One region of the Dietzia maris genome, then DNA from elsewhere that is predicted to be linked to it. Evidence: riboswitches for the same ligand, from Rfam matches in the RefSeq annotation. Region 1 holds a riboswitch; each other region holds the start of a gene.

The links. A riboswitch is a leader RNA that binds a small molecule or an ion and turns the genes downstream of it on or off. The one in region 1 is predicted to bind thiamine pyrophosphate.
Region 2: it holds a riboswitch for thiamine pyrophosphate, as region 1 does, so the genes downstream of both, VYL96_RS12540 (3-oxoacyl-ACP reductase) here and thiD (bifunctional hydroxymethylpyrimidine kinase/phosphomethylpyrimidine kinase) in region 1, are expected to answer to the same signal.
Region 3: it holds a riboswitch for thiamine pyrophosphate, as region 1 does, so the genes downstream of both, VYL96_RS01740 (LLM class flavin-dependent oxidoreductase) here and thiD (bifunctional hydroxymethylpyrimidine kinase/phosphomethylpyrimidine kinase) in region 1, are expected to answer to the same signal.

The regions. Positions count from the first base shown of each region.
Region 1 is NZ_CP143054.1:6,068-16,327, reverse strand. It holds gene VYL96_RS16940 (AAA family ATPase) at 1-1,425, opposite strand, end outside; gene VYL96_RS16935 (NUDIX hydrolase) at 1,828-2,304, shown strand; TPP riboswitch at 2,452-2,543, shown strand; gene thiD (bifunctional hydroxymethylpyrimidine kinase/phosphomethylpyrimidine kinase) at 2,623-3,447, shown strand; gene VYL96_RS16925 (GIY-YIG nuclease family protein) at 3,493-3,771, opposite strand; gene VYL96_RS16920 (hypothetical protein) at 4,442-5,170, opposite strand; gene VYL96_RS16915 (restriction system modified-DNA reader domain-containing protein) at 5,490-6,413, opposite strand; gene VYL96_RS16910 (histone-like nucleoid-structuring protein Lsr2) at 6,551-6,880, opposite strand; gene VYL96_RS16905 (PDDEXK nuclease domain-containing protein) at 7,245-8,291, opposite strand; gene VYL96_RS16900 (hypothetical protein) at 8,393-8,674, opposite strand; gene VYL96_RS16895 (hypothetical protein) at 8,894-9,454, shown strand; gene VYL96_RS16890 (hypothetical protein) at 9,596-9,919, shown strand; gene VYL96_RS16885 (hypothetical protein) at 9,996-10,260, opposite strand, start outside.
Region 2 is NZ_CP143053.1:2,703,478-2,713,737, reverse strand. It holds gene VYL96_RS12585 (TauD/TfdA dioxygenase family protein) at 1-532, shown strand, start outside; gene VYL96_RS12580 (hypothetical protein) at 529-777, shown strand; gene VYL96_RS12575 (hypothetical protein) at 798-968, shown strand; gene VYL96_RS12570 (NAD(P)/FAD-dependent oxidoreductase) at 1,041-2,225, opposite strand; gene VYL96_RS12565 (DUF6480 family protein) at 2,230-2,496, opposite strand; gene VYL96_RS12560 (aspartate dehydrogenase domain-containing protein) at 2,529-3,368, opposite strand; gene VYL96_RS12555 (hypothetical protein) at 3,434-3,667, opposite strand; guanidine-III (ykkC-III) riboswitch at 3,749-3,815, shown strand; gene VYL96_RS12550 (DMT family transporter) at 3,826-4,140, shown strand; gene VYL96_RS12545 (SRPBCC family protein) at 4,254-4,730, shown strand; TPP riboswitch at 4,801-4,898, shown strand; gene VYL96_RS12540 (3-oxoacyl-ACP reductase) at 5,027-5,788, shown strand; gene VYL96_RS12535 (hypothetical protein) at 5,971-6,330, shown strand; gene VYL96_RS12530 (hypothetical protein) at 6,332-6,802, shown strand; gene VYL96_RS12525 (hypothetical protein) at 6,976-7,200, opposite strand; gene VYL96_RS12520 (SDR family oxidoreductase) at 7,322-8,221, shown strand; gene VYL96_RS12515 (NDMA-dependent alcohol dehydrogenase) at 8,622-9,734, opposite strand; gene VYL96_RS12510 (aldehyde dehydrogenase family protein) at 9,883-10,260, opposite strand, start outside.
Region 3 is NZ_CP143053.1:392,521-402,780, reverse strand. It holds gene VYL96_RS01780 (HAAS signaling domain-containing protein) at 1-197, shown strand, start outside; tRNA gene VYL96_RS01775 (tRNA-Arg) at 280-352, opposite strand; tRNA gene VYL96_RS01770 (tRNA-Ser) at 405-496, opposite strand; gene VYL96_RS01765 (histidinol-phosphate transaminase) at 601-1,665, shown strand; gene VYL96_RS01760 (bifunctional metallophosphatase/5'-nucleotidase) at 1,784-3,529, shown strand; gene VYL96_RS01755 (alpha/beta hydrolase family protein) at 3,751-4,677, shown strand; tRNA gene VYL96_RS01750 (tRNA-Ser) at 4,705-4,790, opposite strand; gene VYL96_RS01745 (NAD(P)H-quinone oxidoreductase) at 4,907-5,953, shown strand; TPP riboswitch at 5,960-6,059, shown strand; gene VYL96_RS01740 (LLM class flavin-dependent oxidoreductase) at 6,049-7,326, shown strand; gene VYL96_RS01735 (PadR family transcriptional regulator) at 7,284-7,877, opposite strand; gene VYL96_RS01730 (NAD(P)H-dependent flavin oxidoreductase) at 7,882-8,862, opposite strand; gene VYL96_RS01725 (potassium channel family protein) at 9,004-9,642, opposite strand; gene VYL96_RS01720 (TrkH family potassium uptake protein) at 9,662-10,260, opposite strand, start outside.

The DNA.
Region 1 (10,260 bases):
GACACGTGCAAGATCGCGGGTGAGCGTGTCAGCCATGGGCTTGGTTGCGAACTTCGATTTGCGGACCTCGTCCAGACTTCGCTCGGCCAGCGCCGCCGCCTGCCTGCTCGCCCCACTCTTGTCGGCGAGGTCCTTGACTTGCTGCTCAAGCGTCCGGAATTCCGTGCTCTGCGCACCGATGAGGTGGCTGAGGACGGTCCGCTTTCGCTCATCTGTCAGCTCTTCATGGCGACGCGCCTGATCATTGTGTTCGCTGACCGTCTGAACAAGTGTCGCGGTGGGCAGCGGCGTGGCGAGCGCGGACCAGTCTGGCACCGCCGGTGTTGCGCTGGGATCGTTGGCCTTGACCTCAATTGCTGACTCCAAGGAATCAAGGGCAGTGAGACGAATGTCGATAGCGTCTCTAACCTGCTTGAGGGCTTGCTCATACGCTGACTGAAGCTCACCGGTGAGCCTCGGGGCCGCCGGCAACGCGACAAGCCAGTCATCAAGTGATTGCCTTTCGCGCGTTACGGTCCCGAGCAGGTCTTTAGCCTTACCGCGGATCTGGAGCCAACTTTCATCAAAATGACGAGCAAGCTGCGCTCGCCGCTCACTCGTATATTCGCCGTCGCAGAAGTGGCAGCGGTCGCTTCCTTCGTGCAGCGTGAGCCCATGCTCGACCCACGCCTGGGCTTCGGGGTTTCCGTCGAGCGCAGCGATTGCCACCCGCGTCGGCGTCTCCGCGAGAAGCTCCGCCAGGCCATCAAGCCTCGCGGCAGTATCGTTGGGAGGTGGACGGAGGGCATCAACCGGGGCGGGCGCGCCTTCGGCGAGTCGCTTCAACGCCTCGGCGTGGGCGTCGCTGTTTGGGAACTCATCTTGAAACGAACGTAGCGCCTCTTGGACCTTGGGCGAGCTGTAGCGGTTCTTCGTGAAGTGGGCGTGGTCGAACGTCCTTAATTGGGAAACGATCTGTTCTTGCACGTTGCGAACCAACGCATCTACTTCGGCGGCGGCAGTGCTGCGCTGCTCTTCTGCTTCGTCCGCCTGCTCGTGGAGCGTCCTGATCTCACTAACCAGACGCTCCTCCTCTTCCTTGGCGTCGATGGCCTCGCGACCTAGTGTCACAATCGCTGCGGCGTTGGCGCCATCGAGGAACGCCGACAGGTTCGCCTCGACCCACTTGCGAGTGAAGACCGCCATGGCCGGAGAGGGGCTTGAACCACCCGCCCTGACCTTGGTTCGTTTCATGTGGCCGTCTTCCCACACGACGTTTGTCGCCGACGATCCGTCGGCAAGGCTTAGAAGCAACTCCGACAAGGTCGACTTCCCGCTGCCATTGTGGCCGTAGATGACCGTCTTACATCCGGCTGGAAGGTGCTCAGGCCAGAAACCACTATCAAGCGACCGCCAAGGGGCCTCAATATCAAGACGACGCAGCATGACCTGAATCTAGTTGCCATCTCCGACACCGGGGCATAAGCGTCACACGTTGAGTGGGTTGACGGTGAGTTCGGCGGGCTCGTGTGACGCATTTAGTCGCGCTTCCCGGGCCTCGCTAGTGCGACACGTCTACGAGACACCCAGCCTAGGTCGGGACGCTGCCGAGTCCGCTCCGAGCCGTGTCCCGATACGGGATCGTCAAACGCGACACAGCTTGCCTTTGCTTTGGAGAGGCGTCGCTCTCGATCTCGATTGCGCGTGAGGGGGTCCGGATGCTCCTCAGGTGTCCGGGGCGGAGGCCAGGGGAGTGGCTCGAGATCAGGCCGGTGCCCGCGGGCGGGCCGTGGTGGCCGGCGCCAAGCAGGCTCGGGCCCACGGCGTAGCGATCGCCCCTAGGTCACAATGTTCGTTGTGACTGCTGACGCGAGTATCGCCAGGACCTCATCGATCCGGCCGGTGGTGGCGGTGATCGCTGTCGTTGTCATGGATGGCCGAGTTCTCCTGGTGCGGCGCGCGAATCCGCCGGACGCCGGACGGTGGGGGTTTCCCGGGGGAAAGATCGAGTTCGGCGAGACGATTGACCAGGCTGCGATTCGTGAGTTAGCCGAGGAGACCGCGATCACGGCCGAAGCGATGTGCATCGTCACGTCGGTCGACGCATTCGGCTTCGATGAACGTGGTGTTGTGACCAGTCATTTCGTTCTAATCGCGGTGCTGTGCCGCTGGCTTTCAGGATCTCTACTTGCCGGTGATGACGCGTTAGAGGCGCGCTGGTACGGACTCGACGAGGTCGACGAGACGCAGCTGGACTTGAGCAAGGACGTCGCCGAGGTTGCTGAACTTGCCGCCAGGATCTACGGGAATGAGAGCGGCACGTGATGCTCACCAACATGACAACCCTGTCTGGAACGGACGCAGCCTGAGCGCCAGGCCCGGCCGATCCTTGCGCGAACCACAATCCGGGCCATCGTGCTGGGGCCTAGGCGCATGGCTGTTGAGAATTGCCCCATGAGACTAGGTACGCTGGCGTTCGACACGGGGTGCCCGCCAGGGCTGAGATCACACCCGAAGAACCTGATCGAGTTCGGACTCGCGGAGGAATGTCGACGCTAAGCACTGCGTTGCAGTCGCTTTGGGACAATTTTGCGCGTTCGCTCCTCGTGCGGTTCAGGGATACCGGAAACGAGGCTGGGACTGATGATCGCAAATGTTCTATCGATTGCCGGAACGGACCCGAGTGGTGGCGCGGGTATTCAGGCGGACCTGAAGACGTTTTCTGCTCTCGGCGTTTACGGCATGAGTGCGATCACCGCGGTGGTCGCCCAGAACACGCAGGGCGTGCGGAGATTCGTTGCGCTCGAGCCGGCCTTCGTCGCGGATCAGCTCGCCGCGGTGTTCGACGATGTGCGTGTCGATGCGGTCAAGATCGGTATGGTCGCCAACGCTGGGATCGCTTTGAGTATCGCTGGAGCATTGGATGCGTATCCGCGTTGTCCCGTAGTGCTTGATCCGGTGATGGTCGCCAAGAGTGGCGACTATCTGCTCGCCCCGGACGCCGTCTCCGCGGTCCGTGACTTATTGGTCCCGCGAGCGACGATTCTCACCCCCAATCTCCCTGAGGCTGCGGTCCTGACCGGGGCTTCCGATGCGATCGCAGATGTCGACCAGATGCGTGAGCTTTTGCCGGCCCTGCGTACGCTCGGAGCGCCCTGGGTGCTCCTCAAAGGCGGGCATCTGCCAGGAGGAACGAGCGTGGACATCCTCACCGGCGCGACCACGGTGGAGCTATCCGCGGCCCGTGTGGACACCAACAGTGACCACGGCACCGGTTGCACCTTATCTGCCGCTATCGCCGCGCTAGTACCGCATAACGACGTCGTCACGAGCGTGCGCCTTGCTAAGGACTACCTCACAGGGTCCCTTCAGCACGCCGACGAGCTCGATGTCGGTTCCGGCCACGGACCCGTGCACCACTTCCACGCGCTGTGGAGTGCACCGGCTATGCGCGGCGAGCGCAGGTAGGACCATCTACTTGTCATAACGTCTGAATACCGGCGGCCGTCGTGCTCAGGCGCTGCTGTTGTACGCGGCTCGGGCGGCCGTGACGATGTCGCGGATCGCGCCGGTGGCATGGTCGATGTTTAGCGGCGGTGCCCATCGCGCTATAACAGCGCGTTCGACCTCAACCGGGTCAGGATGCTCGCACCAGGACAGGCGAAGGTGCGATTGCATCCAGGCGGTGAGCCGGGCCTCGTCCTCGGCGATCAGCACGACGCGGTCAGTGCGCTCAGTTCGGTAGCAGTGCTCGCGGGGCGTACTGGCGGCCGACTCAGACCTGAGTTCCACAACTTTTAGTGACCCGCTTTCATGGCGAGGGACGGCCTGGGTGCGCACTTCTGCGCGGACCTCGCCACGCAGGGAGTTTGTGGAGCTGCGAGCGATCCAGGAAGGGCGCTGCCGCAGCCGTTCACGTCGAGCTCAACCGTGTTTTGGGGCGCTGGGTGTCCGACTGATCTCCCCCAGCGGGCGTGCAACCCACTAATGGCCGTCGAGGCGGGTCACTGAGGCTACTCGAAGCTCCTGGAAGCCGCGCCCGGCCAGGATGTTTAGGCGCTTGCTGGCGCGGTAGATCCGTACTGCGGGCCGTGATCGTGTCCGGGCGACTCCCCACTGCCGCCCAATTAGTGACCCGCGCGAGGAGCGTCCAACGCTGTGAACAGCGACGACCACACCCAAGAACGCTGAATCACTGTCAACTTGTGGAACTCAGGTCAGAGGTCTACTCTGAGCGGCTGCGATCGTGGATCAAGGCGAGCAGGCAAGTCGTGCGGCCATACGGTCTGGTGGAGGCGACCGGCCGCACTGGCACCGGGGAGAGGGTCACGCTCCGAATGAGCCCGGATGAGACTTGGTTGGTCCGTTAGCGGGAATCGAACTGCACTGGCCGGACCGCGTTCCGCTGACCTGGCGATGAAAGAAGGGCAGGAACGTGGCATCAGTCGCCGCGACTAGAAGGTCACGATCCGAGCGCTCCGTCATCCTCTGTCGTCTGCAGTTCGCGTAGCGCCGCGGGTTGAACCAGCAAGCTGGCCAGCTGTGCCAGATTGTCCTCAGCCAATAGCGTCGGGTTCCGCACCAGTGCCTCGATCAGGCGCTGTTGGTCTAAGGCCGACAGCCCGCCGAGCGCCCACTCGGCATCCACCTCGCCTGGCCCCGCGTCAACAATGCGGGCACCGCTGACCAACCGCATCTGCTCCTCGGCGAACGCTTGCGCGGCTACTGCCGCGATGTAGCGAGCCCTAGCCTCAGCCTGAGACATGCCAGGACGCGCGTCATCAGGAGCTGCTGCCACTAACTCCGTGGGGCCCTCCCTTGTCGCCTTCGGAGCGCTTTCGTGCACCGCGGCGGCCTTTCCGCGCTTTCTCAAGCCACCAAATCTAGAGCGGACGAACGGTCTCGCTGTTTCGTTCCACCACCTGGCGACTACCGGCGTGCCAAGCACAACAATGAGGGTCGCGATCAGCGCGGCCAGCTCAGCGTCCTCGCGGCGCTCCTCAGCCGGAATGTAAACGGTTTCCGTAACGATCGGGGCGTCTGCTTGGACCTCGTCCGCCTCGACAAATCGGGCATTACCTTTTAGGTCACCGTTTTCATCGAACAAATTCTGGTGAAGGCCTCCTTCACGCTTCTGTCCGGGCCTCAAACTGGCGTCGTCCCATTCGTAATAACCCGGTATGCGCGGCATGGTCTTTCGGTTCCAATCTGTCGGCTTACTGAAGGTTTAACCGTCCGATACCCGCAGCTGAGGGCGTGAGCCTCCCTATGAGGATGGCACACGTCCAAGCCACATATCGGGAACCGCCACTGGCGCCGAGTGGCTCTTCTGCCGTCTGTACTCCTGATCACCGCGGCGGACGCTGAGGCCCTGCGAAGGAATCTAAGTGCGTCGGCCCCGAGTTGGGGGGCGCTCCGTTACCCGGATCTGCACTATGTGCGGAGAGCGACCATAGAGTGCCTGGTACTTGACATAAGACCTGGTTATCGGCGAGTTCAAGTTGGACTGTTCAAGGTGTCGCGGTAGCGGTTTCTCTCTCTGCTTGGAGCCGAGAGCGCATTTCGTATAGCCGCTCACCGGATTCGCTATGCCAACATTCCCATCCTGGAAAGCTGCCGTGGCCGACGACCTCGGTCGCGGCGGTGGAAAGTGATGAGACAATTTTTCCCGTCGGCAGCTTGAGTCTGCCATCCTCTTCGACGGTGATCCGATGGGTTTCTCCACTGCGAGGCCGAGTCCAGGAGAGAGTCTCTCCACTTCGGAGCATTCCGGCCTTGAGGAGGTCTAGAACAGACACACTGAACGACCGTCGCGGTCCTGTTGTCGCAGGTTGGAGTGGCCGAGTATTCATGACGGTCTGACCGGCAGCGTCGAGTCTGCCTTCTCGGTCGACGTCGAGGTACCTGGTGTTGTCGGAGTCCTCATAAATGCGCACTGAAAGGACGACGAGGGGCAACCCGTTCTCGCGCAGGTAGGTCAGCGCGGAACGGGTCCGCTCGTGGAAGTTTTCGGCAACCAGAACTACTTGAGGTGTAGTGGCAATGGGTACAGGTTGATCCGTTTCGGTGAACTCCTGCCAATCCCCCCAGAATTGATCGGCACCTTGCGAGTACAGTGTCGCGACTTCTTGAACGTTGGTAGACCGCGCCCACCCTGCGTACTCGAGAACCTGGGCAAGCTGCTGACGGTCGAGGTCTCGTTTAACTTCGACGACGATAGGTCGGCCTGCTTCGTCCAGCGCCAGGATGTCTGGGATGCCGCTGTCGGGAAGGCGAGGTTGTCTAGCAATTCGGAATACCGATGTGTCCAGAAGATCGTCGAGGTTATTCCAAAGTAGGTTCTCGATGTCCTTCTCGTACAGTCCTTCGCTAGGGGTGTACTGGGTGAAGGTCACCAGGTTGTCGTCTGGATCAGTGATTCGGAAGAGTGCCATGGTGGTCCTTTCAATGCTGAGGTCGAACGATGCTCAAGAGTTGAGTCTTCCGAGAATGAACTCCCCGTCGTGGGTTCTTTCGGGGTGCGGCCGTGGCGACACATCTGCTCCGTTCGCCTCAGGTGTGCGCGCGGAGGCTAGTTCGCGGCGGCGTAGGCGTCCATGATGTTGGCGGGGATGCGTCCGCGGTCGGAGACGTCGTAGCCGTTGGCGCGAGCCCATTCACGCACGGCCTTGGTGTTCCCGCTGTTGGAGCGGGTCCGGGTTGTCTTGGTTTGGCTGCCGGTCACTCGGCGGCCGGCCTCGATGTACGGGGCAATGGCCTGTCGGAACGCCTCGGCGTTCTCGTCAGATAGGTCGATGGTGTATTTTTTACCGTCGAATCCGAACGAGAGGGTGTTGGCGGTTTCGCCGAGATCGGTCCCGTCGAGATCGTCGATATAGCGGGTCTGGAAATGCTGAGCCATCGTTATCGCCTTTCGCTTGTTGTGGCATCAAGTATGCCAGTGGCGCTGAACTCATGCTTGTCAACATAATTGGTGGCGCACCGCAGTGGTGTCGACGCGTAATTAAACATGGCAATCGCGCACATCACCGCCAGTCGGATGTCGCGGCATTCGCGCCCGGGCGAGTTGGCTTGAGTTTGCCGACGCCGACCCGGCCGTGCACGGTTCGCGCGTGAATGATGTAGCCATCAAATGTCCGCATCGCGGCGTAGGGGGCGGCACTTTCGGCCCTGTGACCTGCTAGCTTTACGTAATCAAAGTTATCGGCGTTAACGTAATGGCTGGTCGGGCCCTGTTTTGGGGCTACGGTGTGTTCCAGCGTTGTTTACGAGTGGTCTTGGTCGTTCTCGGTGATTTGGGCCAGGGCTGCGGTGAGGTCGTCTTCGCTGGGTAGTGCCTCTTGCTCTGCGGCGGGTAGGGCCTCATAGCTGAAGGTTGAGACGGCCAGGGGTGCGCCGGCTTGGTTCAGTGCGTAGCGGACGACACGATCATTGCGGCTGCCGCAGACCAGGATCCCGACAGTCGGGGCATGCGAGGCGCGGCGCAGGCGATCCTCGACCAGGGCGACGTAGAACTGCAGCTGCCCGGCGTGTTCTGGCTTGAACTTGCCGGTCTTGAGCTCAATGACGACGTACCGCAATTGCTCGACGTGGAAGAACAGTAGGTCAGCGTAGAAGTCCTCGCCCCCGACGTCGAAGTGCACTTGTCTTCCCACGAAAGCGAATCCCGGGCCGAGCTCGCGCAGCGTATCGACGATCCGGTCGGTCAGGGACTCCTCGAGCTCACGCTCGGCGACCTCGCCGGACAGGTCCAGAAAATCAAGGATCAGCGGGTCCTTGGCGATCTGCTGGGCAAGCTCGGAATCTTGCGCAACAAGCTGTTGCGCAAAATTCGACGGAGCCGCCCCGGTGCGTTCGAGGGCGCTGCTGGCGATCATGTTGGCCAGCACGTTGCGCGACCAGCCGTGCTCGACGGCCGCGGCTGCGTACTTGTCTCGATCGTCCTGAGCGCTGAGCTTGTCCAGCAGGACGGTCACGTGTCCCCAGGGCAAGTACGCAACAGGCTGTTGCGCGATTGGCCCGGCGGGCCAGGCGCCGGCGAAGGTCGCCATGTACTGCAGGTTTCGGGCAGAAAAGCCCTTCATCTGGGGAAACTCGGCCCGAAGATCCTCGGCGAGCCTGCGAATCACACCGCTACCCCACCCCTGCCGGGCGCTCTCCTCGCGCACAGCCTGTCCGATGGACCAGTACAGCTCGATCAGCTGGGTGTTGACCCTTCGCTGCGCGGTGACCTGTGCTCGTCGGACCCTGTCCTTGAGGTCCTCGACGAGGCGCCCATAGTTGGATGGCAGGTCCAGGTCCCGGGAGGTCACCCGCCCATCCTGACAGGTTTACCCCGGCACGCTGGATAGCAACCGGCTGCAGATGTGCCAGGCCCGTCAATGGCGACTCGCCGGGGCCGGGCCCTCAAAGTTCAATCCCTGCCGGCGGGAAGAGCCTTCACCGCCTCACTCAGGGCCAAGCCGAGGCCAGCTCCGATGAGGCCGGCGCCGATGGCGCCTCCGGCGACCATGGGCAGGACCGCCGACGACGCCAGGACGGCGACTCCGGACAGTCCCAGGCCTGTCACGCCGGAGGCGATGCCGACGAACTGCCCCGGCCGGCCAATGTGATGTCCGCGACCGGCGGGCACGGCGACCATCACGGTCACCGCGATCGCGCAGTACGCGCACACGCTCAGAGTGAGCGCGAGCATTGTTGCATCCACAATCTTCTCCGTTCAGTCGTTGGTACGTGGAATTGTCCACCCGGCTCATGTCGCCGCCGGTGTGCTCGCCGCCGGACGCCGGGCGCCTTAGCAGCGGTCAGCGCTTGATCCTCGACATGGGTGCGGGCGTCCCCTATCATGGGTAACATCGGGAACGGGATACGTTACCGGTTACCCGATACCATGCATAGAATCTGAAGGGGCGCCATGTCGTCGTCGGAGAAGATCGCTCACGCCTATGGGGTGCTCGTCGCGCGTGGGGACAAGGTCACCGTGCGGGCGGTGCAGAAGCAGGCGGGGGTGCGGATCGGCGAGGTGGCGGCGTGGATGCGCGAGCACGCCACGGGCGCAGCGGGCGAGGTGCCGGAGGCTCCGGACTTGTCTGAGCCGATGTCGGCGATGGTGGCCTCGGTGTGGGCGGCGGCGTGGAAGCGCGCCGCCGAGCAGGCAGACGAGGCCACTGCGGTGGCGCTGGATGCCGCGCGCGCGGGCGAGGCCGATGCCCTCGCTGCGGCGGAGGAAGCCATGGCGCAGCGAGCAGACGCCGACGCGGCCAGGGATGCGGCGGTCCGGGACGCCGAGCAGTTGCGCTCCGAGTTGGCCCAGGTTCGCCAGCAACTCGAGAAGGTGCAGCGTGAGGCGGAGCAGGCGCGCGTCCAGGCTGAGGAGGCCGACCGCGCCCGGGTGCGGGCCGAGGCCACGTCGGACACCTTGCGTGAACTCCTGGACGCGTTTCGTTCCTCCGGGCAGGCCGACGAGGACAAGTAGCGATCCGCACCGTGGTGGCCTTGTCGTGTCGGACCGGGCGAGCACACTGACCGAACAGGACTGCCAATGAACAAGCGGCCCGGACCTCCGTCAGGTGCGGTCGGGCCGTGACGGGACGAACGCCAACACGGGAGGGGTGTCATGTGGGACCTGCAGACCGCGGTACAGGCCGTGGCGGTGGTCGCGGTGGCCTCGCTTCTCCTGCCGCCGCTGGCGCGTGGCATCGGAGGCATCTGCGCCGTGATCGGCTTCTGTGGGGTGGTGCAGTCGAGCTCTTGGGGGCCGACGGTGATGGCGTTGGGGATGGTGGCGTGGTTTGTCGGGCACTGGTCGTTCGCGGTCCGTCACGATGTGGTCTACCGAACTAACCTCGGGCGCATCGTTATCGACAAGACGCCGCTGAAATGGACGATTCCGCGCTACTGGCAGTTGCGCCGCCAGAGACGCATGGCGGCCGCCCGCTGACACTTCCCACCCGACCGAAACAGCAATGGCCCCACCGCTTCGGTGGGGCCATTGCTGTAGGTGTTTGGAGACGATTCTAGAACAGTGGCGGCTCTTCTAGCGGCGCGGTGTTGCCGCAAGCTTGGGCGTAGGCCTTGGGGTTCCAGCCGCCGGAGACCGCCTCGCGGACCGCGAGGGACCGGGCGTGACGATCGTGGCGTTCGGTGGTGTTGCGGATGATGCCGGTGCGTCCGCAGGCGACCGCGTAGAGCAGGTTCGCCGATTGGGTTGAGGCGATGAGATGGTCCGGGTCTACGCGCACGCACAAGGGTTCATTGCAGCGGTGCTCACCGATCGAGCTG
Region 2 (10,260 bases), on a different contig from region 1:
CTGGCACGTCGACGTGACCTGGAAGGATCGCCCGCCCCTGGGCTCGGTGCTCCGGGCGATCGAGGTGCCCGACGCCGGCGGCGACACCCTCTGGTCAGACATGGGCAACGCCTACGACGCCCTGCCCGACGACATCAAGGAGCGGATCGACGGGCTCACCGCCACGCACGACTTCACCCCGTCGTTCGGCCTCGGGATGACGCCGGACAAGCTCGCGCAGATGCAGGCGCAGTACCCGCCGCAGCACCACCCGGTGGTCCGGACGCACCCGGAGACCGGCCGCAAGCTGCTGTTCGTCAACAGCCTCTTCACCACCGAGATCGACGGTGTGGATCCCGTCGAGGGGCGGGAGCTGCTCCGGCGGCTACTGGACCAGGTGAAGATGCCCGACTTCCAGGTCCGCCTGCGCTGGGCGCCCGGCACGGTCGCGTTCTGGGACAACCGCGCCACGCAGCACTACGCGTGTAGCGACTACTTCCCGAACCGACGCGTGATGGAGCGCGTGGCGATCGTCGGGGACGTGCCGGCGTGAACGCGTGCCCTGACGACCCGAGCCTCGACCGCCACGTCCTGCCGGTCCGCCGACTCGCGCCCCGCGTCGCGGCGGAGGTGGACCGGCGCCACCAGCAGGATCCCTTCCCGGGGGTCGAGCAGGTCCGGCCGCCGGAGTCGGCGCCCAACATCCTGCTCGTCATGCTCGACGACGTGGGCTTCGGCACCTCGTCCGCCTTCGGCGGGCCGACGGCGAGCAGGTCGGGCAGGGACGCATCGCCGTGACGGCCCCAGCGATGTTCAGCATGAACGAGACGCTGGACATCGGCCGCAGTCGCGGCAGCGCGGTGAGCACCGCCTACGAGGGGGCGTTCCTGGTCCGGGGAGCGACCCTGCACCACGTGCGCGTGGACCTGCAGCGCGGCAGCGAACTGCCGCGGGCACGGAGGGAGAGCATCGAGCTGGCGACGCACTGAGCAGCGCGGGGTCGGCGGGCGTGGCGAAGGGCGCGTCCGGCCGCGCCCGCCGACCCGGGCACGCCCGCCGGCTCAGACGCGTCCGCGCAGGAGCTTGCGGAAGTACACGACGGGCTGGACGAACCGGTCGAACGCGTACGTGATCCGCCGTGGGACGGTGACGTCGATCCCGCGCACTGAGGGGGCTGGCCGACCGTCCCGGTCGTGCTCGTCGAGCACCAGTCGGTTCCTGCTCACGGCGACGGGGATGACCGTGTAGCCGTCGTACTCCCGTAGCGCCCCACCGTCGCGGGCGGCGCGGAGATTGTCGGCCACCACCCCGACCTGCGCGCGCAGTGCGCCACCCGACGGGCGGGTCCCGACCGTCGCGGCGTCACCCAGGCCCCACACCGTGTCGACGCGCGAGTGGCGCAGGGTGCCCGGGTCGACATCGACCAGGGCGGCGACGTCGTCGGTGGCGAGCCCCGAGTCGGCGACGAACCGGGGCGCACGGGTGTGCGGGGTGACGTAGGCCAGGTGGACGTCCTCGATGGCCGCGGGCGTCGGGCCGTCCACCGACACCGTGCGGGCGTGGTGGTCCACGGAGTCGACGCGCGACTGCTCGTGAACGGTGATGCCGTACTGCTCGATGAACGGGCGCAGCCTCCGATCGGCGTGCTCGAGCCCGAGGAGCCCGCGGAACGGGGTCACGAGATGCACATCGATACGGTCGAGGACGCCCTCGCGCAACCAGCGGTCACACGCCAGGAACATCGCCTTGAGCACGGTCCCACCGCAGGAGGCGGGTTCGGGCGGAACCGAGAACACCACCGTGCCCTCACGGACGCGGACCAGGGCGGCGCACGCCCGGCCAGCGTACTCGGGTACGTGCGCGGACACCGCCCACCCGTCGACGTAGCCCTCCCGCAGTCCCGGGATCGCGTCCCAGTGCGGTGTCAGGCCGGGGCACAGCACGAGGTCGCGGTAGCCGACGGTGGCTCCCGTGTCGAGGGTGACCGTGCGTTCGGCCGGGTCGACACGGGTCACCGCCCGGGGGAGGAGCTCCACGCCGTCGGGTACGACGGTCGCCATCGGTCGTTCGTACCGGGACATACGGGCCCGCCCGGCCGCCGCGTAGTTGAGCATCGGTCGGTACCGGTGCACGGGGCTCGGGTCGATGAGCGCGACGCTGTGTAAGCCGTCGCGCCTGAGGCGGGCGGCCAGGGAGACCCCGGCGTTGCCCGCCCCGACGATCACTGTGTCGAACGCGGCGGGCATTGCGTCAGAACACTTCGAACGCGTAGCCGACGAGGCCGATGACGACGAGGAGGACGACGACGGCGATGACCGCGATCCACACGTAAGCGCTCTTGTTGCCCGGCTGGGGTGTCGGGCTCTGCTGTTCCGTCGGGCCCTGCTTGCTGGTGGCGCTGTCCGACTGCAACGAGGTGGAGTCGGAGTCCGGCGTGATGCCGGCTGGGGCCGCGCCGTGGCTGTCCACGTCGGGGCTCTGCGCGGGGTCGGGGTCTGACGGTCGGGCGTTGGCCATGAGGCACCTCTCGATCGACTGGAACCCACACGTTAGGGGCTCGTCGCATGGCCTTCCACCGGTCTACCACCCGTGAGCACCACGACCCCCGGTCCGGCGCCCGCCGCGAGGGCACCCAGGACGTCCGCCACCGACCAGGCGGTGATCGCGGACGTGCGGCCGCCGGAGTCGGGGTCGACGGAGTTCTCGAACTGCAGCTCGTAGCGGCCCACCGGCGACTCCCACTCGACGACGTGGCGGGTGCGTCCGACGTCCGGGTCGGCGACCACGATCACCTCGGTCCGGTCCAGGCCGAGGGTGGCCAGCGCGAGCGCGACGGACGCGTTGGAGGTGCGCGGGAAGCCGAGCGCCGCCCGGCGGGCCGAGCCGCGGAACACCTCGCGAGGCTCGGTGAGCTGCTCGTCGACGTCCAGGGCCGTGGGGCGCTTGATCGTGTAGTGGCGGACCGTGGCATCGGAGGCCCCGGCGCGGGCGGCCGCCCCGAGGACGTCGAGTCCCCCGATGGCCCCGGCCGGTACGAGCACACGACCGGTGTCCGGTCCTCCGGCGAGGAGGTCTCGGGGGTCGTCGTGGCGGGCGAACACGCCGCACGAGCACACCACGATGTCCGTGCCGGTGGCGGTGACCCCCGGGATGTACTCCGCCGCCGCGTCGACGCTGCCGGCCTCCACCACCACGTCGGCCGCGTCGACGGCGGCCTCGATCTCGCTCTCCGTGCTGCTCGAGCGGAGCACCGCGCCGAGCCTCGCACCCGGGACCCGGCCCTGCTCGAGCGACTCGATGACGGCGCCGCCGATCGCGCCGGCGCCGACTACGGCGACCTGCAGTTCCGCGGGTGTCGGTCGGGTCGGGGACGAGGGGAGAGGGGGCATGGTCCTGACCGTACCCAGCCACGAACGGGCCCGCTCTTCTGTGAAGCCGTGAACCGGATCGGAGATCAGACGAGCTGGACGTCGTCGCCTTCGCGGATCGTGCCCGGAGTGAGAGCGCGCAGGTAGGCCTCGTCGACGGCGAGGCGCCGGTAGTGCTCGTGGTGGTCCGCCGGCCGGCGCGGATGCAGGCTGACCCGACGACCCAGCGCGGCCGAGAGCAGCTCGTGCACCCGGTCGTCGTCGCTGCACATCGACTTCACGGGGTAACGCCACAGCTCCGAGACCGTTCCCACTCGCATGAACGCCACCTTGGATAGCGCGACTTATCGAGGTGACGGACCTGATGTTGTCCGCGACCACCGGGACTGTCACCCTGGGGATCAGAGCCCCGGCCCGGGGCCTCCGGAAGAGGGGTGCCGTACCCGGTGTGCGACAAGACGGCCCGCAGGAGGCCGTCATGGCATGGGTCGTACTCGTTCTGTCCGGAGTTCTCGAGGCCGTGTGGGCCAGCGCGCTCGGCCGCTCGGAGGGGTTCACGCGGCTGTGGCCCTCGGTGGTGTTCGGCGTCGCGCTTGTCGTGAGCATGGCCGGTCTGGCCTACGCGATGCGCGAGCTGCCCGTGGGCACCGCGTACGCGGTGTGGGTCGGCATCGGTGCCTCGCTGACCGCCGTCTACGCCATGGCCACCGGGGCGGAACCCGCCTCTACGATGAAGGTGCTGTTCCTCGTCATGATCATCGGCGGTGTGGTCGGGCTCAAGGCCGTCCGCTGATCCGCTGGCCGTACACGATGCACCGCATGATGTCGGAGTGCGGTCGTACGGTGGGGTGAACAGCATCCGAGCTCGCCGCCAGGCCGAGTCCAACCGGAAGGTCTCACCTCACCATGACCGCCATCAGCACAATCGACCGCGGACCGCGCGTGGTCGCCCGCAGCGTGACCGTGAACGCGCCCGCCGACGAGCTGTTCGCCCTCCTCAACGACCCACGCAAGCACGGACTCGTCGACGGGTCCGGAACGGTCCGCGACAACGTCCGGGGGCCGACCACCCTGCGCCCCGGTGCCAAGTTCACCACCGCGATGCGCATGTACGGCGTGCCGTACCGCATCACCTGCACGGTCACCGAGCACCGCGACACCCCGGTGGAGAAGGTGATCGAGTGGGCGCACCCCGCAGGTCACCGGTGGCGCTGGGAGTTCACCCCGGCCGGCGACGGGAAGACGAAGGTCGTCGAGAGCTTCGACAACCGGCCGTCCAAGCTCGGCAGGTTCTTCGAGATCGTGGGTATGTCCGAGCGGAACGCGGCGGGCATCACGGAGACGCTGTCTAAGCTGGCGGCGAGGTACGAGACCGCTGGATGACCACGGGATGACCACCACCGAGCGGATCGACGTGGTCACCGCTCGCCCTGTCGGCTGGTGATCTATGGTGGTCGGCGACACGGGGTGCTGCCCGCCCGGGCGGCTGAGATCACACCCGTCGAACCTGATCTGGGTCGTTCCAGCGAAGGAATGTCGATACGGCACCCGCCCCACCGCAACGGGGCTCCCGGTGCCGTCGCCGATCCGCCGCGCCCTGCGCAGTCGAGGAGCGGAGCCGCATCGTCACCCTCGCCGGGACCACCGGGAAGTGAGTGGCAATGGATATCGGCAACAGCATGCGGATAGACGAGCAGGTCGTCCTCGTCACCGGCGGCGCCCGCGGGCTCGGCGCGGACATCAGTCGCGCCTTCTCCAGAGAGGGCGCTCTCGTCGTCGTCAACTATCACCGCAGCGAGTCGGCCGCCGCCGACCTCGTCCGTGAACTCGGCGAGGACCGCACCGTCGCACTCCGCGCCGACGTCACCGACGACGAGGTGCACGCCCTCGTCGACGCCGCCCGTCGCCACTTCGGCGCGCCCGTCACCACGGTCGTCAACAACGCGCTGGTCGATTTCGAGTTCAACGGTGACGCCCGCCCGCGACCCGAGACGCTGACCTGGCGCGACTTCGACTCGCAACTGCGCGGCGCCGTGAAAGCCACCCTCGCCACCACCCAGGCGACGCTGCCGGGCATGCGGGAGGTCGGCTTCGGACGGATCGTGAACATCGGCACCAATCTGTTTCAGCACCCCGTCGTGCCGTACCACGACTACACCGCAGCCAAGGCCGCCGCGCTGTCGCTGACCCGGACCCTCGCCACCGATCTGGGACCGGACGGCATCACGGTGAACATGGTCTCCGGCGGTCTGCTGCGCACGACCGCCGCGAGCGCCGCTACGCCTGAAGAGGTGTTCGACCTCATCGCCTCGGGGACGCCGCTGCGGCGCGCGATCACCCCGGCCGAACTCGCCGACGCGGTGTTGTTCTTCGCCTCCCCGTGGGCACGCGCCGTGACCGGGCAGAACCTCATCGTGGACGGGGGACTGGTCAAGGGGTGAGGCGCGGCGGCGCCGATCGCACGGAGGGCGCGCCCTCACACCCGCGCGCCCGCGCGCCCGCGCGCCCTCACACGTGCGCGCCCGCGCGCCCGCGCGCCCTCACACGTGCGCGCCCGCGCGCCCGCGCACCTTCACACGTGCGCGCTCTTGCCGGTGCCGGTCGGGTGGGGGAGGCTGGAGTCATGCAGTTCCCCTCGGTGGTCTTCTCGCGGACGGCCGAGGGCCGCCGGATCGCCGAGGCCGAGGCCGCTGTCGCCGAACTCGACCAGCGCCTCGCCGAATGGGACGAGCAACGAGCCCTCCTCGCCGCCGACGACCTCGGCAGCGACCCGCACCGGCACGTCCCGCGAACCTGGCCCGCCGTCGCCGAGTCCGCGGCCTCCGCCGCCGGACGCCTCGCGGCTCCGCTGTCACCCGCGGCGCTGGAGGCCGAACGCTCCGAACTCCGATGGTCGGGCGTGGGCAAACTGATCGGGGCCGGCCTCTCGGCGGCGGTGCTCCTGGCTGTCCCGCTGACGCTCGTCCTCAACGCGGTGATCTGACGTGCCGCTGATCCTCGCGCTGGTGGTGTTCGCGGTCCTCGCCGGTGTGGTCGCGTGGATCGCGTCGACCGGATGGCTCGTGCGCTCCGGACTGGAGGACCTCGCCCGCCACCGTCGGCTCAGCCGGGGGACCGACCCGGCGCAGCTCACCGCCGAGCGCGCCGTCGACACCGCGCGGCGCACCCACGCGCTGGCCTCCGAGGCGCTCGCCGCGACCCTCGACCGCTGGTATGAACTCCGCTCCACGCTCGGCATCGGCACCCCGCTCGAAGCCGAGTACCCCGCCGTGAGGGACGCCCTCGACGGCGACCCCGCGTTCGCCCGCCTACTGGAGCGGGCGAACGACGCCCTGGTCGACAGCACCACCGACCGTCCGAGCAGAGTGGCCGACCTTCTCGCAGAGGCCGCCCGCCTGGACGCGCTGACGCTGGCCGTGCGCGACCGCATCTATCGGGCGAGACGCGCGCCGTGACCGGGCAGAACCTCATCGTGGACGGGGACTGGTCAAGGGGTGAGCCTGTCATGCCTTCCGAAATCCGCTACTCCGCTTCGGATTCCGCTACTCCCGTGGAGGTAGCGGATCCGCAGGCGGAGTAGCGGATCTCGAGCGGGGCGGGCCGACTGCCCGTCGTGCGGGCTCCCAGATCAGGGGGTGCCGGTGCCCTCGTCGGCGGCGGGGGAGGTGTTGGTGCCGCCGTCGTTGATCTCGAAGCGGGTCCACTTGCCGTCCATGTCGACCTCCATGGCGTACCCGAGCGCGTCGTCGGGGACCTCGACCGTCTTGAACCAGTCGTACGCCTTGGTGTCGTCAGCGAACTCCTTCTCCTCGATGACGTTCTGGTCGGGGTCCACTACGCGGTAACGGGGCATGCTTGCTGCTCCTTCGAATCGATGGAATCCGGTCGTATCCGCAGTGTGGGTGATCCGGCGTCATCTCGCATCCGGTCAGGACGCGTACGGTCGGAATCCCCGACGTCTCAGGAGGCCTGCCGTGACCACCGATCCCAACGCCCAGCCGCTCGTCGACCCCAGCACAAAGTACGAGGTCGACATCCCGATGCAGTCCCAGCCGGTGCCGGGGCTCGCCTCCGAGCTTCAGCCGCCGGCCGATCACGGTGAGACGTCCTACATCGGTCACGGGAGGCTCACCGGCCGACGCGCGCTCATCACCGGCGGAGACTCGGGCATCGGTCGCGCGGTGGCGATAGCGTACGCGCGCGAAGGGGCCGACGTGGCGATCGGATACCTGCCCTCCGAGCAGTCCGATGCGGACGAGGTCGCCCGGTTGGTCCGCGAGGCCGGCCGCACCTGCGTCCTGCTGCCTGGCGACGTCGGAGACGAAGAGGTGGCGCGGGGGATCGTCCGTGACGCCGTGGCCGGGCTCGGGGGCATCGACGTGCTGGTGCTCAACGCCGCCCGGCAGACCTACGTCGAGAACCTCGAGGACCTGAGCTCCGAGCAGTGGGCGGAGACCATGAACGTCAATATCTCGGCGCCGTTCTGGATGATGCAGGAGGCGCTCGGTCATCTGCAGCCGGGGGCGAGCGTCATCTTCACCTCGTCGGTTCAGGCGTACACCCCGTCGCCGGGCTTGGTGGACTACGCGACCTCCCGGGCCGCGGTCAACACGATGTCCAAGGCGCTGGCGCAGCAGCTCGCGCCGCGGGGGATCCGCGTGAACGCCGTCGCGCCGGGCCCGTTCTGGACCGCGCTGCAGGTGACGGGCGGGCAGAAGCCGGAGAAGCTGCCGTACTTCGGGCAGAAGAACCCGCTCGGTCGGCCGGGGCAGCCGGTCGAGATGGCCGGCGCGTACGTGTACCTGGCCTCGGAGGAGTCGTCGTACACGACCGGCAACACGCTCTCGGTGACCGGCGGCGCGCCCACACCCTGACGCAGCCGCCCGGCCACAGCCGCGCGCTGGGATGGCGTCTCGCGTCTCACGATGCGCCGGGACCACAGTCGCTCAGCCACAGCCGCCCGCCGGGATGGCGTCTCGCGCGCACCGAAGGGTGGGCGAGACGCCATGGTGAGGAGCGGCTGCGGGCTGGGTGGGCAGCGGCGGGAGCGAGACGCCATCGGCGGGAGCGGCTGCGGCAGGCCAGCCACACAGCGGCGGGAGCGGCTGCGGCAGGCCAGCCACACAGCGGCAAGAGCGACTGCCGGCTGACGCACCGACGCGCGCCGCCCAGGGGGTGAGGCGACGCGCGTCGGGGGGAGGAGCCGATCACCGAGAAGGCGGGGGCGCCGTCCCGCGGGGTCGACCGGCTCCGGTCTGTGGGGGTTGTGGGAGATCAGGAGTCGTGGATGATCACGCCGCGCATGATCTTCCCGGCCTGCAGATCCTGGTAACCCTGGTTCACCTGGTCGAGCGTGTACGTGGTGGTGATGAGTTCGTCGAGCTTGAGCTTGCCCTCGTCGTACAGCCGCAGGAGCTTGACGATGTCGTACTGCGGGTTGGCGGAGCCGAAGAGCGTGCCGGTGATGGTCTTGCCGAACAGGGCCATCATGGTGCCGCTGACCTGCACGGTCTTGTCCGTCATGTTTCCCAGGCCGGTGATGACCACCCGGCCGCCCTTGCCGATCACGTCGAACGCGTCGGAGACGACCTGCTCCTCGACGGTGCCCACGAGGATCAGCGCCTGGTCGGCCATCTGACCCCAGGTGAGCTTCTCGACCTCGGCGTGGGCCTCGGCCGCACTCGCGAACGCGTGGGTCGCGCCGAACTTCAGCGCCTCGTCGCGCTTGAACTGCACTGGATCCACCACCACGACGTGGCGGGCGCCCGAGTGGACGGCGCCCTGGACCGCGTTGATGCCCAGGCCACCGATGCCGTAGATCACCACGGTGTCGCCCTGACGGACGCCGCCGGCGTAGACCGAAGTGCCCCAGCCCGAGGGCACGCCGCAGCCCACGAGCACGGCCTTGTCCAGCGGCAGCCAGTCGTCGACCTTGACCACCGAGTGCTGCGAGATGACCGAGCGTTCCGAGAAGGTGCCGAGCATGCACATGGCGCCGAAGTCCTGCCCGCCGGAGTGGAAGCGGAAGGTGCCGTCGGGCATGTGGCCGTCGAGGATCGTGGCGCCCATGTCGCACAGACTCTGCCGGCCGGTCGAGCAGTAGCGGCAGACGCCGCAGTTGGGGATGAACGAGCACACCACGTGGTCGCCGGGCTTGACCTTGGTGACGCCCTCGCCGACGGCTTCGATGATCCCGGCGCCCTCGTGACCGCCGACGATCGGGAAGCGGGGCGGCAGTGAGCCATCGGACAGGTGTAGATCCGAGTGGCACAGGCCCGCGGCCGTGTACTTGATGAGCACCTCGCCGGGGCCCGGGTCGTCCAGGTCGAGCTCGATGATCTCGAACGGCTTGTGGGTGTCGAACAGTACGGCGGCCTTGGTCTTCACGGTGGTGGTCCTTTCGGGGGCGTGCGGGAAGGGGACGGTGCGGGAACGGCGACGGTGTGGGAAGGGGGGGACTCCGGCGTCCCCGGAGTGGTCACGGGGACGCCGGGTCCCGGTCTGGGGGTGGTCCGGTCTGGGCGGGCCGGTCGGGTCAGAGCTGGATGTTGACCGACCGGGTCTGGGTGTAGAGGTCGAGCGCGCCGGCGCCGAGCTCGCGACCCCACCCGGACTGCTTGAACCCGCCGAACGGCATGGCGGTGTCGAAGCCGTTGTACTGGTTCACCCACACGGACCCGGCCTGCAGGCGGCTGGCGACATGGTGGGCCTTGGACAGGTCCTTGGTCCAGACGCCGGCGGCGAGCCCGTACATGGAGTCGTTGGCCTGGCTGACCGCGTCGTCGACGTCGGAGAACCGCAGGGCGGCCACGACGGGGCCGAAGATCTCCTCCTTCACGACCCGGTCCTCGGGCTTGACGTCGACGAACACCGTGGGCTGGATGAAGTAGCCGGTGTCGCCGTGGCGGGCGCC
Region 3 (10,260 bases), on a different contig from region 1:
TCGTGTTCGGCGTCTTCCTCACCGCCCTCGTCCTGAGCCAGCAGACCGTGCTGCACCCGGATCTCCTCCCCGCGGACGGCGACGGCGGCCCGGCCACCGCCATCCGCTGGGGGCTGGTCGCGGCCGTCTGGGTGATCGTGGTGTGGGACCAGGTCGAGACCGTGCGGACGTTCCGGCGCCACTCTGTGAACGAGTGACGCCGGCCCGGGCCGTCCCCCACCGCCGACGAGAAGACCCCGCCTCCTGCATCTCTGCCGGTGGCGGGGTCTCCTGCACTTGTGCGCCCGAAGGGACTCGAACCCCTAACCTCTTGATCCGTAGTCAAGTGCTCTATCCATTGAGCTACGGGCGCATATTCATATTCTTCTGTCGTGCCAGAAGTCCGGTCTCCCGGGCTTCCGGCATGGCGGAGGCGAGAGGATTTGAACCTCCGGTCCCCTTTTAGGAGGACAACTCATTAGCAGTGAGTCCCATTCGGCCGCTCTGGCACGCCTCCTGGAGGCTCTGCGAGCCAACGAGGATTTACAGTACACACACGTCCCGCCGGTTCGCAAAACGGCCGGACACCGGCCCGAGAACCGCTGGTCCTACTCTGTAGGCATGTCCCCTGACGTGCGCAGTGACCTCGACGCGATCCCCGCCTACGTGCCCGGTGCGTCCGTGCCCGGCGCCGTGAAGCTCGCGTCCAACGAGACCACCGCCGGCCCGCTGCCGAGCGTGGCCGCGGCGATCGCCGACGCTGCGGCGGCGGCCAACCGGTACCCGGACATCACCTCCCGCGCACTCGTCGAGCGCCTGGCGGACTTCCTGGACGTGGGCGCCGAGAACGTCACCGCCGGCTGCGGCTCGGTGGCCCTGTGCCAGCAGCTGGTCCAGGCGGTGTGCGCCCCGGGCGACGAGGTGATCTTCGGCTGGCGCTCCTTCGAGGCGTACCCGATCATCTCCCGCATCGCCCACGCCGTGCCCGTGTCGATCCCGAACCGCGCCGACGGGTCGCTGAACCTCGACGCGATCGCGGGGGCCGTCACCGACCGGACCCGCCTGATCTTCGTCTGCACCCCCAACAACCCCACGGGGCCGGCCGTTCCGCGCGCGGAACTGCGCGCGTTCCTGGACCGTGTCCCCGAGCGGGTCACGGTGGCGCTGGACGAGGCCTATGTGGAGTACGTGAGGGGCGACGACGACGACAAGGTGGACGGTGTCGCGGAGGTGATGGCCCGTCGCAATGTGGTCTCCTTGCGCACCTTCTCCAAGGCGTACGGGCTCGCCGGCCTGCGCGTCGGCTACCTCGTCGGGCCCGTCGACCTGGTGGTGCCGGTGGCGAAGATGGTCGTGCCGTTCTCCGTGAGTTCGCTGGCCCAGTCCGCGGCGATCGCCTGCCTGGAGGCCGGGGACGAACTGCGGGCGCGCACCGACGCGGTCGTCGCCGAGCGTTCGCGGGTGCGCGACGCGCTGCTCGACATGGGCCACGCGGTCCCGGACACCCAGGCCAACTTCGTCTGGCTCCCGCTCGCGGAGGCCGCGTCCGACTTCGACGCCCACTGCCGCGACCACCGCGTCGTCACTCGGTGCTTCGCCGGCGACGGGGTGCGGGTGACGATCGGCGACCCGGACGAGAACGACCGGTTCCTCGCGGCCGCCCGCAAATTCGTGACCAGAATGTGATGCTTCCGGCGGGGTCCCGTGACCTCGCGGCGGCACGATGGGTCGGGTTTGGACGCGACGTCCCGGTCGTCGCGCCCGTCCCGCGAGAGCCGTGGGTCACGATCCCCCAGGAGTCGGTGTGCAGCTGCGAGGTCCCCGCCGTGAGGCGAGTCCCGCAGCCCCGCCCACGCCCACATCCCGACGCCCCGCCCGCCGGGCACTGATCCCCCTCGCCCTCGCGCCCCTCGTGTCCGCGCTGGTCGCCGTGCCGGGTGCCGACGCCCGGACCAGCGAGACCGGGCGTCCGTGGAGCCCGGCCGCCGAGACCACGACCGTGCGGATCCTCGGGATCGGCGAGTTCTCCGGCGCGCTCTCCCGCCCCGTCGGCTTCCAGGGCGAACTGCGGGACGGCTCCGGTAACGTCCGACCGGCCGGCGGCGGTCCCCACCTCGCCGCCACGATCGGCAAGCTCCGCGCCCAGGCCGAGAACACGCTGTTGCTCGCCACTGGCGACTCGATCGGTGGGACCGCGACCGAGGCCGGGCTCCTGGGCGACCGTCCGACCGTCGAGTTCTTCAACCGGCTCGGCGTGGACGGGGCCGGCATCGGCCGGCGCGAGCTGGAGAAGGGCGCCGACCACGTCCGCTCACTGGTCAAGCCGGGTTGCCTCACGGAGGAGGACTGTCGGGTCGACCCGCCCCTGCCGCCCTTCCGCGGTGCGGCCTTCCCGTTCCTGGCCTCCAACGTGATCCCGTCGCACGACGCGGCCCCGACGTTCCCGTTCGCCATCCACCGCGTCGGCGACGTCCGGGTGGGGGTCGTGGCGGTCACCGCGCCGTCCGAGTCCGTCCCCGAGACCACGACCCGCCTGGCGGACCCGTTCCGGGCGATCGATGAGACCGTCGAGTCGCTGCGGTTCCTCGGCGTCGAGACGATCGTCGCCCTGGTCCAGTCCGATACGGCCCACGGCAACCTCGACCCCGGCTCGTGCCCCGAGGCCCTCACCGACCTCGAACTGGTCGAGGACCTCAACCCGACCGTCGACGCCCTCATCGTCGGCGCCTCCGGGGGCCCGGCCACGTGCCGCGTCTTCGACTCGGAGAACGACGAGCGGATCGTCGTGGCGCCGGCGTCCCACGGCCGGTCGGTCACGGTCGTCGACCTCGCCGTCGACACCGCCACCGGAGACGTGGTCCGCCCGCAGACCTCGGCGTTCAACCAGACGGTCAACCTGGATATCGAGCCCGACCCCGGGACCGAGGAACTCGTCCGCCAGGCACAGGCCGCCGCGGCGCCCGAGGCCCGCGAGGTCATCGGCACCGCCGACGAGACGATCAGCCGCGCCATGAACGCCGACGGGGAGTCCCCGCTGGCCGACCTCATCGCCGATGCGCAGCTCTCCGCCACCCGCGGCCGGGGCGCGCAGCTCGCCGTGTCCAACCCCGACTCGCTGCGCACCGATCTGCCCGCGGGCCCGCTCGACTACGCCACCCTGCACACCGTGCAGCCGTACGGCGACCGCCTGTACCTGGTCACCGTCACCGGCGGGGAACTCCGCGCCGCCTTCAACCACTTCGCCGACGACATCGGCCGCAACGGCCCCGCGGTGTCGGCCAACGTGCGCTACACCGTCGACGCCGGGCGGCCCGCGGGCGACCGGGTGACGGAGATAGAGGTCGACGACGAGCCGATCGATCCCCGGCGGGAGTACACCGTCGTGGTGAGCGAGTTCCTCTCCTCCCCGGAGTGGGGCGGCTCGGTGTTGGCCGAGCGCGGGGACCGCCGAGAGGCCGGCCTGACCGATCTCGACGCGGTGATCCGCTACGCGACCGATGCGGGCCCGTTGCGGGCGCCCGAGCCCGGCCGCGTCCGCGTGATCGACTGACAGCAGATCCGCGTACCCGGGCGCGGAGGAAGCCGGGGACACCCACTACGCCGAATCGCTCCACATATTTGTAAGATGGGTTTCACTCTCCGCACCGTCGGCCACACGTCCGCGCTTCGCTGACGTGCCCCCATGGAGAAAAAGGGATTACAGCCTTATTTACTCCTGAGGAAGTGGGCGCCATGTCAGGGCGAGATCCGAGCAGATACAGACGGCCGGCCGTGCTCGGCGCGGCCCTGACGGTCGGCTCGATGTTCCTCGCGGGATGCATGGCGACGAGCGCGGCCCCTGCGGTCGAACCGACGTACGCGGGTCCCGTCCGGCTGGACGAGGTGACGGTACAGCGCTTCGAGTATCCCACCCGCTATCCCGCCCCCGACCCGGAGCACAACTGGGCCGACCTCTACCTACCGGCAGGTGACCAGAAGGTCGACTCCATCCCTCTTGCCGTGCTCATCCACGGCGGGTCCTGGCACAAGGAGAGCGGGGCGGGCTCGTTCGATCACCTGGCCCGCGATCTCGCCAGCCGCGGGATGGCGGTCTACAACGTCGAGTACCGGCACATCGGGTCGGGCGGCGGCTGGCCCGTCACCTTCCGCGACGTGGCCGACGCGCTCGACCACGTCACCGAGGTCGACAGAAGGTTCCCGCAGATCACGACCGACGACGAGGTGGTGGTGGGCCACAGCAGCGGCGCACAACTCGCCGTCTGGGCGGCGACCCGACATCGGCTCGAGGACGGGGAGGTGGGCTCCAAGCCGAGCTTCCGCCCCACCCGCGCCATCTCGATCGCCGGGCCACTGGACATGACCTACGGGGCCACCCACGGGGATGACAGGATCGTCACCCTGCTCGGGGGCACACCCGACGAGGTGTCGAGCCGATACACATCGGTGGATCCCATCCAGAACATCGACACGGGCACCCCGGTGATCGCCCTGCACGGCAGGCAGGACGCGACCGTGGCGCCGGAGAACTCCCAGCGCTACGTCGACGAGGTCGATCGCCGGGGCGGCAGGGCCAAGGTCGTCATGTTCGAGGACGAGGACCACACCTCGATCGTGTCGGGCAAGTCCCGCTCCTACACGCGGATCCTCGAGATCATCCGCTACGTCTCGGCGTCCGATCTGCGCGAGACCACCGCCTGACCCGGCAATCGAGAACCGGGCCCCTTGCGGAAGTGGAGGGATTTGAACCCCCGGTGCTGTTCAGGCACGCTCGCTTTCAAGGCGAGTGCATTCGGCCGCTCTGCCACACTTCCCCGCCGCCGGCCACGACACGCGCGGCCACACCCGTTCCACGTGGAACCGGCTGTACGACGTCGCCCATGCTAGTTCACCTCACCCGCCCTCACCCAGCCCGGCTACGGTCGAGGGTATGAAGGCCATCGCGTACGACAACGGTCCCGACTCCCTGTATCTGACCGAGGTCGCCGATCCGGTCCCGGCCGCGGGTGAGGTGATCATCGACGTGGCGGCGTCGGCCGTCAACCGTGCCGACCTCCTGCAGACCAAGGGGCTTTACCCGCCGCCGCCCGGCGCCTCGGAGATCCCGGGCCTGGAGTGCTCCGGACGCATCTCGGCGGTCGGCGAGGGCGTGGAGGGCCCGGCGGTCGGCGACGAGGTGTGCGCCCTGCTGGCCGGCGGTGGGTACGCCGAGAGGGTCGCCGTCCCGGCGGGCCAGGTCATGCCCGTTCCGGAGGGTGTCTCGCTGCACGAGGCGGCGTCGCTTCCCGAGGTGGCGTGCACGGTGTGGTCCAACCTGGCGATGACGGGCGGGCTCGGTCGGGGCGTCCTCGCGGCGGACGCGCACTGGGGCGGGACCGAGCTGGGCGCACCGCGGGTGCTGATCCACGGCGGCGCGGGTGGCATCGGCTCCCACGCGATCCAGGTGTGCCGCGTGCTCGGCGCCCGGGTCGCCACCACGGCCGGCGGGCCGGAGAAGGTGGCGATGTGCCGCGAGTTGGGCGCCGAGCTGGTGATCGACTACCGGGACGAGGACTTCGTCGAACGGGTCGGGGAATGGACCGACGACGACGAGAGGGGCAGAGGCGTCGACCTGATCCTCGACGTGATGGGCGCGAAGTACCTCGAGCCGAACATCGCGTCCCTGGCGCCGGACGGTCGCGTGGTCGTCATCGGACTCCAGGGCGGGGTCAAGGGGGAGCTCAATCTGGGCATGTTGTTGCCCAGGAGGGCCGGCGTCCTCGCCACGAACCTCCGGGCGCGGCCGGTGGACGGCCCCGGCGGGAAGACCGGCATCTGCCAGGAGGTCGTGGATCACGTGTGGCCGATGATCGCCGCCGGCGATGTCACCACGAGGGTCTCGCGCGAGATCCCCCTGGAGCGGGCGGCCGAGGCGCTGGCCCTGCTGGAGTCCGGGGAATCGCACGGGAAGATCCTGCTGACCGTCGACGGGGTCTAGTCTCGGGGTCACGACACGGGGTGCCGCCCAGAAGGGGGCGGCTGAGATGAGACCCGTCGAACCTGCTCCGGGTAATGCCGGCGAAGGGATGTCCCATGCTGCATATCAATGCGTTCCTGTTCGGATGCGGCCACCACTCGGCCGCATGGCGCCGACCCGACTCCCCGGTGGAGCGACTGGGCGACATCGCCTACTGGGAGGAGCTGGCCCGGACGGCCGAGCGGGGCTGCCTCGACGCGGTGTTCTTCGCCGACGGCCACTCCGTCGGAGATCCCGCCAGCGGCTCGTGGTGGTTCCTGGAGCCGTTGACCGCACTGTCGGCGATGGCGCGCGCGACCCGGCACGTGGGGTTGGTGAGCACCGTGTCCACTACGTTCTTCACACCGTTCCACGCCGCCCGCATGCTGGCGTCGCTCGACCACATCAGCGGTGGACGGGTCGGCTGGAACGTGGTGACCTCCATGTTCGACGCGGAGGCGCGCAACCACGGGATGGCCGCCCTGCCGGGGCACACCGAGCGGTACGAGCGGGCCGAGGAGTTCGTGCAGGCCGCCCTCGCCCTGTGGGAGTCGTGGGACGCCGACGCGCTGGTCCTCGACCGTGGCGGACTGTGGGCCGATCCGGCGAAGGTGCGGGCGGTGCACCACGCGGGCGAGCACTTCCTGGTGGACGGACCACTCACCGTGCCGCGGTCGCCGCAGGGCCGGCCGGTGCTGTTCCAGGCCGGGTCGTCGGATCCGGGCCGGGACCTGGCGGCGCGGCACGCCGAGGGGATCTACGCCGTCGCGTACGACGACGAGTCCGCGTCGGCGTACGCCGCGGACCTGAGGCGGCGGGCGCGGGCGGCGGGCAGGGACGCGGACTCGCTGGTCGTGATGCCCGGACTGGTGACGTATGTCGGGTCGACTGTGGCGGAAGCCCGTCAGAAGAAGGCCGAGCTCGACGCCCTGCTGCCGGTCGAGGAGTCGTTGGCCCAGCTGTCGATGTTCACCGGGCAGGACTGCTCCGACTGGGAGCTCGACGCGCCTGTTCCGGAGTTGCCGCCGCTGGCCGAGTTCGCGGGACCGCAGGGCCGCTACGAGACCATCCTCCGGATCATCAGCAAGGACTCGCCCACCGTGCGTGAGCTGCTGGGTACCCTCGCGGCGGGCGGCGGGCACTGCACGATGCTCGGCACGCCCGAATCGATCGCGGACGAGATCGAGCGCTGGTACCGGGCGGGCGCGGCCGACGGGTTCAACCTCATGCCTCCGAGTTACCCGGACGGTCTGGAGGATTTCGTGGATCTCGTGATCCCGGTCCTGCAGCGCCGCGGACTGTTCCGGACGAGCTACGACGGGGCGTCGACCCTCCGAGAGCTACTCGCCCGGTGAGCCGGCGGCGGCAGCCGGTCCAGCGCCTCCAACGTCTCGTCGCACCACCTCAGCCAGGCCCGCTCCTCCTCGATCCCCAGCGAGAGGACGCGGTGCTGGAGGACGCCCCGCGGATCGGACGGGTCGACGGCGGAGAAGTCCCGCTTCTCGATTTCGCGGTACCGCTCGAGATTGTCCTGCCGCCGGGCGCGGTGGTGCTCGAGGGCGCGACGGACCTCGTCGGTCCGGCCCGTGGCGGCGGCGGCCCGGACGCGGACGGCGAGGGTCGACCGCGTCACGTCCGGGGCGTCGTCCTCGCCGATCCACTCGACCAGCGATCGGCGGCCGTCGTCGGTGACCGCGAACCGCCTGGGTTGTCCGCGCCGGGGCGGGCCGTCCCGTGGCAGTTCCCGGATCAGGCCCGCCGAGGCCAGCCGGTCGAGTTCGCGGTAGATCTGCTGGTGGGTGGCGGGCCAGAAGTACCCGATCGACCTGTCGAAGCGTCGGGCGAGTTCGATCCCGCTGCCCTCCCGCTCGGTGAGCGAGGTGAGGATCGCGAACCTCAGCGACATCGGCTCAGCGCAGCGCGCCGACGCCGGCGGTGAGGGCGTCCAGCGCCTCGTCGTATTCGCCCCGCAGGCGGTCGACCAGGTCGCGGACGGTGCCGGTGGAGCGGACGGCGCCCACGCCCTGTCCGGCGCCCCAGATGTCGCGCCACGCCTTGGAGTCGTTCGACCCGCCGGAGCCGAAGTCCATGGCCGACGGGTCCGACTCCGGTAGGTTGTCCGGGTCCAGGCCGGCGGCCTCGATGCTGCCCCGCAGGTAGTTGCCGTGGATGCCCGTGAACAGGTTGCTGTAGACGATGTCGTCGGCCGTACTGTCGACGATCATCTGCTTATACTCCGGCGTGGCCCGCGATTCCTCCGTCGCCAGGAACGCGGAGCCGACGTAGGCGAGGTCCGCGCCCGCCGCCTGCGCGGCGAGGATCGACCGCCCGTGGGCGATCGCCCCGGACAGCAGCAGCGGCCCGTCGAACCACTCGCGGATCTCCTGCACCAGCGCGAACGGGGACTGCGTGCCGGCGTGGCCCCCGGCCCCGGCGGCCACCGCGACGAGCCCGTCCGCGCCCTTCTCGACGGCCTTGCGGGCGAACCGGTCGTTGATCACGTCATGCAGGACGATGCCGCCGTACGAATGGACGGCCTCGTTGACCTCCTCGCGCGCACCGAGGGAGGTGATGACGATCGGCACCTCGTGCTCGACGACGGTGGCCAGGTCCTGCTCGAGCCGATCATTGGAGCGATGGACGATCTGGTTGACCGCGAACGGGGCGACGTACCGGTCGGGATTCGCGGCGGCGAACGCCTCGTTGCTCTCCCGCACCTGCTCGATCCACTCGGCCAGCGCCGACTGCGGCCGCGCGTTGAGCGCCGGGAACGACCCGATCACCCCCGCCTGACACTGCGCGGCCACCAGCTCGGGGCCGGAGTAGATGAACATCGGCGAGGCGACCACCGGGACGGTGAGCGGGCCGGCGAGCACGGAGGGAAGGGCCATGAGCAGTCCTTTCGAGAGCGGGGCGGAGCAGACTTCTCCCCCGACCGTACGGTCGCGCCGGCTTTTGTGCAACTAGTTGCACAAAAGACGTCCGCCTCGCGTCAGCGACAGAACCCACACCTCACGGACGGGAATCGCGGTCTAGGACAGCTCCGCGAAGCGTTCGGTGTCGCGCACCTTTCCGGAGACGATGATGGTGTCCCCCGGGTGCAGGATCGTGTCGGCGGCGGCGTAGGTGAAGCCCTCCCCGGGACGCTTGATCGCCACCACGGTCACGCCGTGGTCCGTGCGGATCGAGGTCGCACCGAGACTGCGACCCGTCGCGAACGCGGGGGCGGTCGTCTTGACCATGGCGAATCCGTCATCGAACTCGATGTAGTCGATCATCCGGCCGCGGACCAGGTGGGCCACCCGCTTGCCCATGTCGTGTTCCGGCCGCACGACATGATGCACACCGATCTGCGTGAGAATCTTGGCGTGAGAGTTGCTGATCGCCTTGGCCCACACGTTCGCCACGCCCATATTGATCAGGGCCGAGGCGGTCAGCAGGCTGGCCTCGAGGTCGGAGCCGATCCCCACCACCGCGCGATCGAACTCGTGCACCGACAACTGACGTAGGGACTCCTCGTCCGTGGTGTCGGCCACCACCGCGTGCGTGAGGCGGTTGGCGATCTTCTGCACGACCGCATCGCTCGCGTCGACGCCCAACACCTCCGCGCCCTGGGACATCAACTCCAGAGCGAGCGACTTGCCGAACCGACCCAGACCGAGCACTGCCACGGCGTCCGGCGCTGATTTCCTAGCCAATGAGAGGCCTTTCTGCGGGAAGGTCGTACCGTCGTCCGCGCTGGCGAGCGGCCAGGGCACTGACCATGGTGATCGGGCCGATCCGGCCCAGGTACATCAGTCCGATCAGTATCCACTGACCCCACTCGGGAAGCTGCGCGGTGATGCCGGTGGACAGCCCCACCGTGGCGAACGCGGAGGTGACCTCGAACAGCAGTTCATTAAGCCCGAACGGCGTCCCCGCCAGGAGCACGATGGTCGAGACCGTCACCAATCCGATACCGATGAGGGCCACGGCCAACGCCTGGCGCTGGACGCGGGTGTCCACACGACGGTCGAAGATCGTGACCGTCTTCTCGCCCCGCACCTCGGCGACCATGACGAACAGCAGAAGTGCGAAGGTCGTCACCTTGATCCCGCCCGCAGTGCCTCCGCTGCCGCCTCCGATGAACATCAACACGTCGGTCACGAGCAGGGTGGCATCGTCCATCTGCGCGTAGTCGACGCTGTTGAAGCCGGCGGTTCTGGGCATCGTCCCCTGGAACGCGGCCACCAGGACCTTGTCGGCGAAACCGAACGATTGCAGCGTGCGGGTCCACTCCAGCGCCAGGA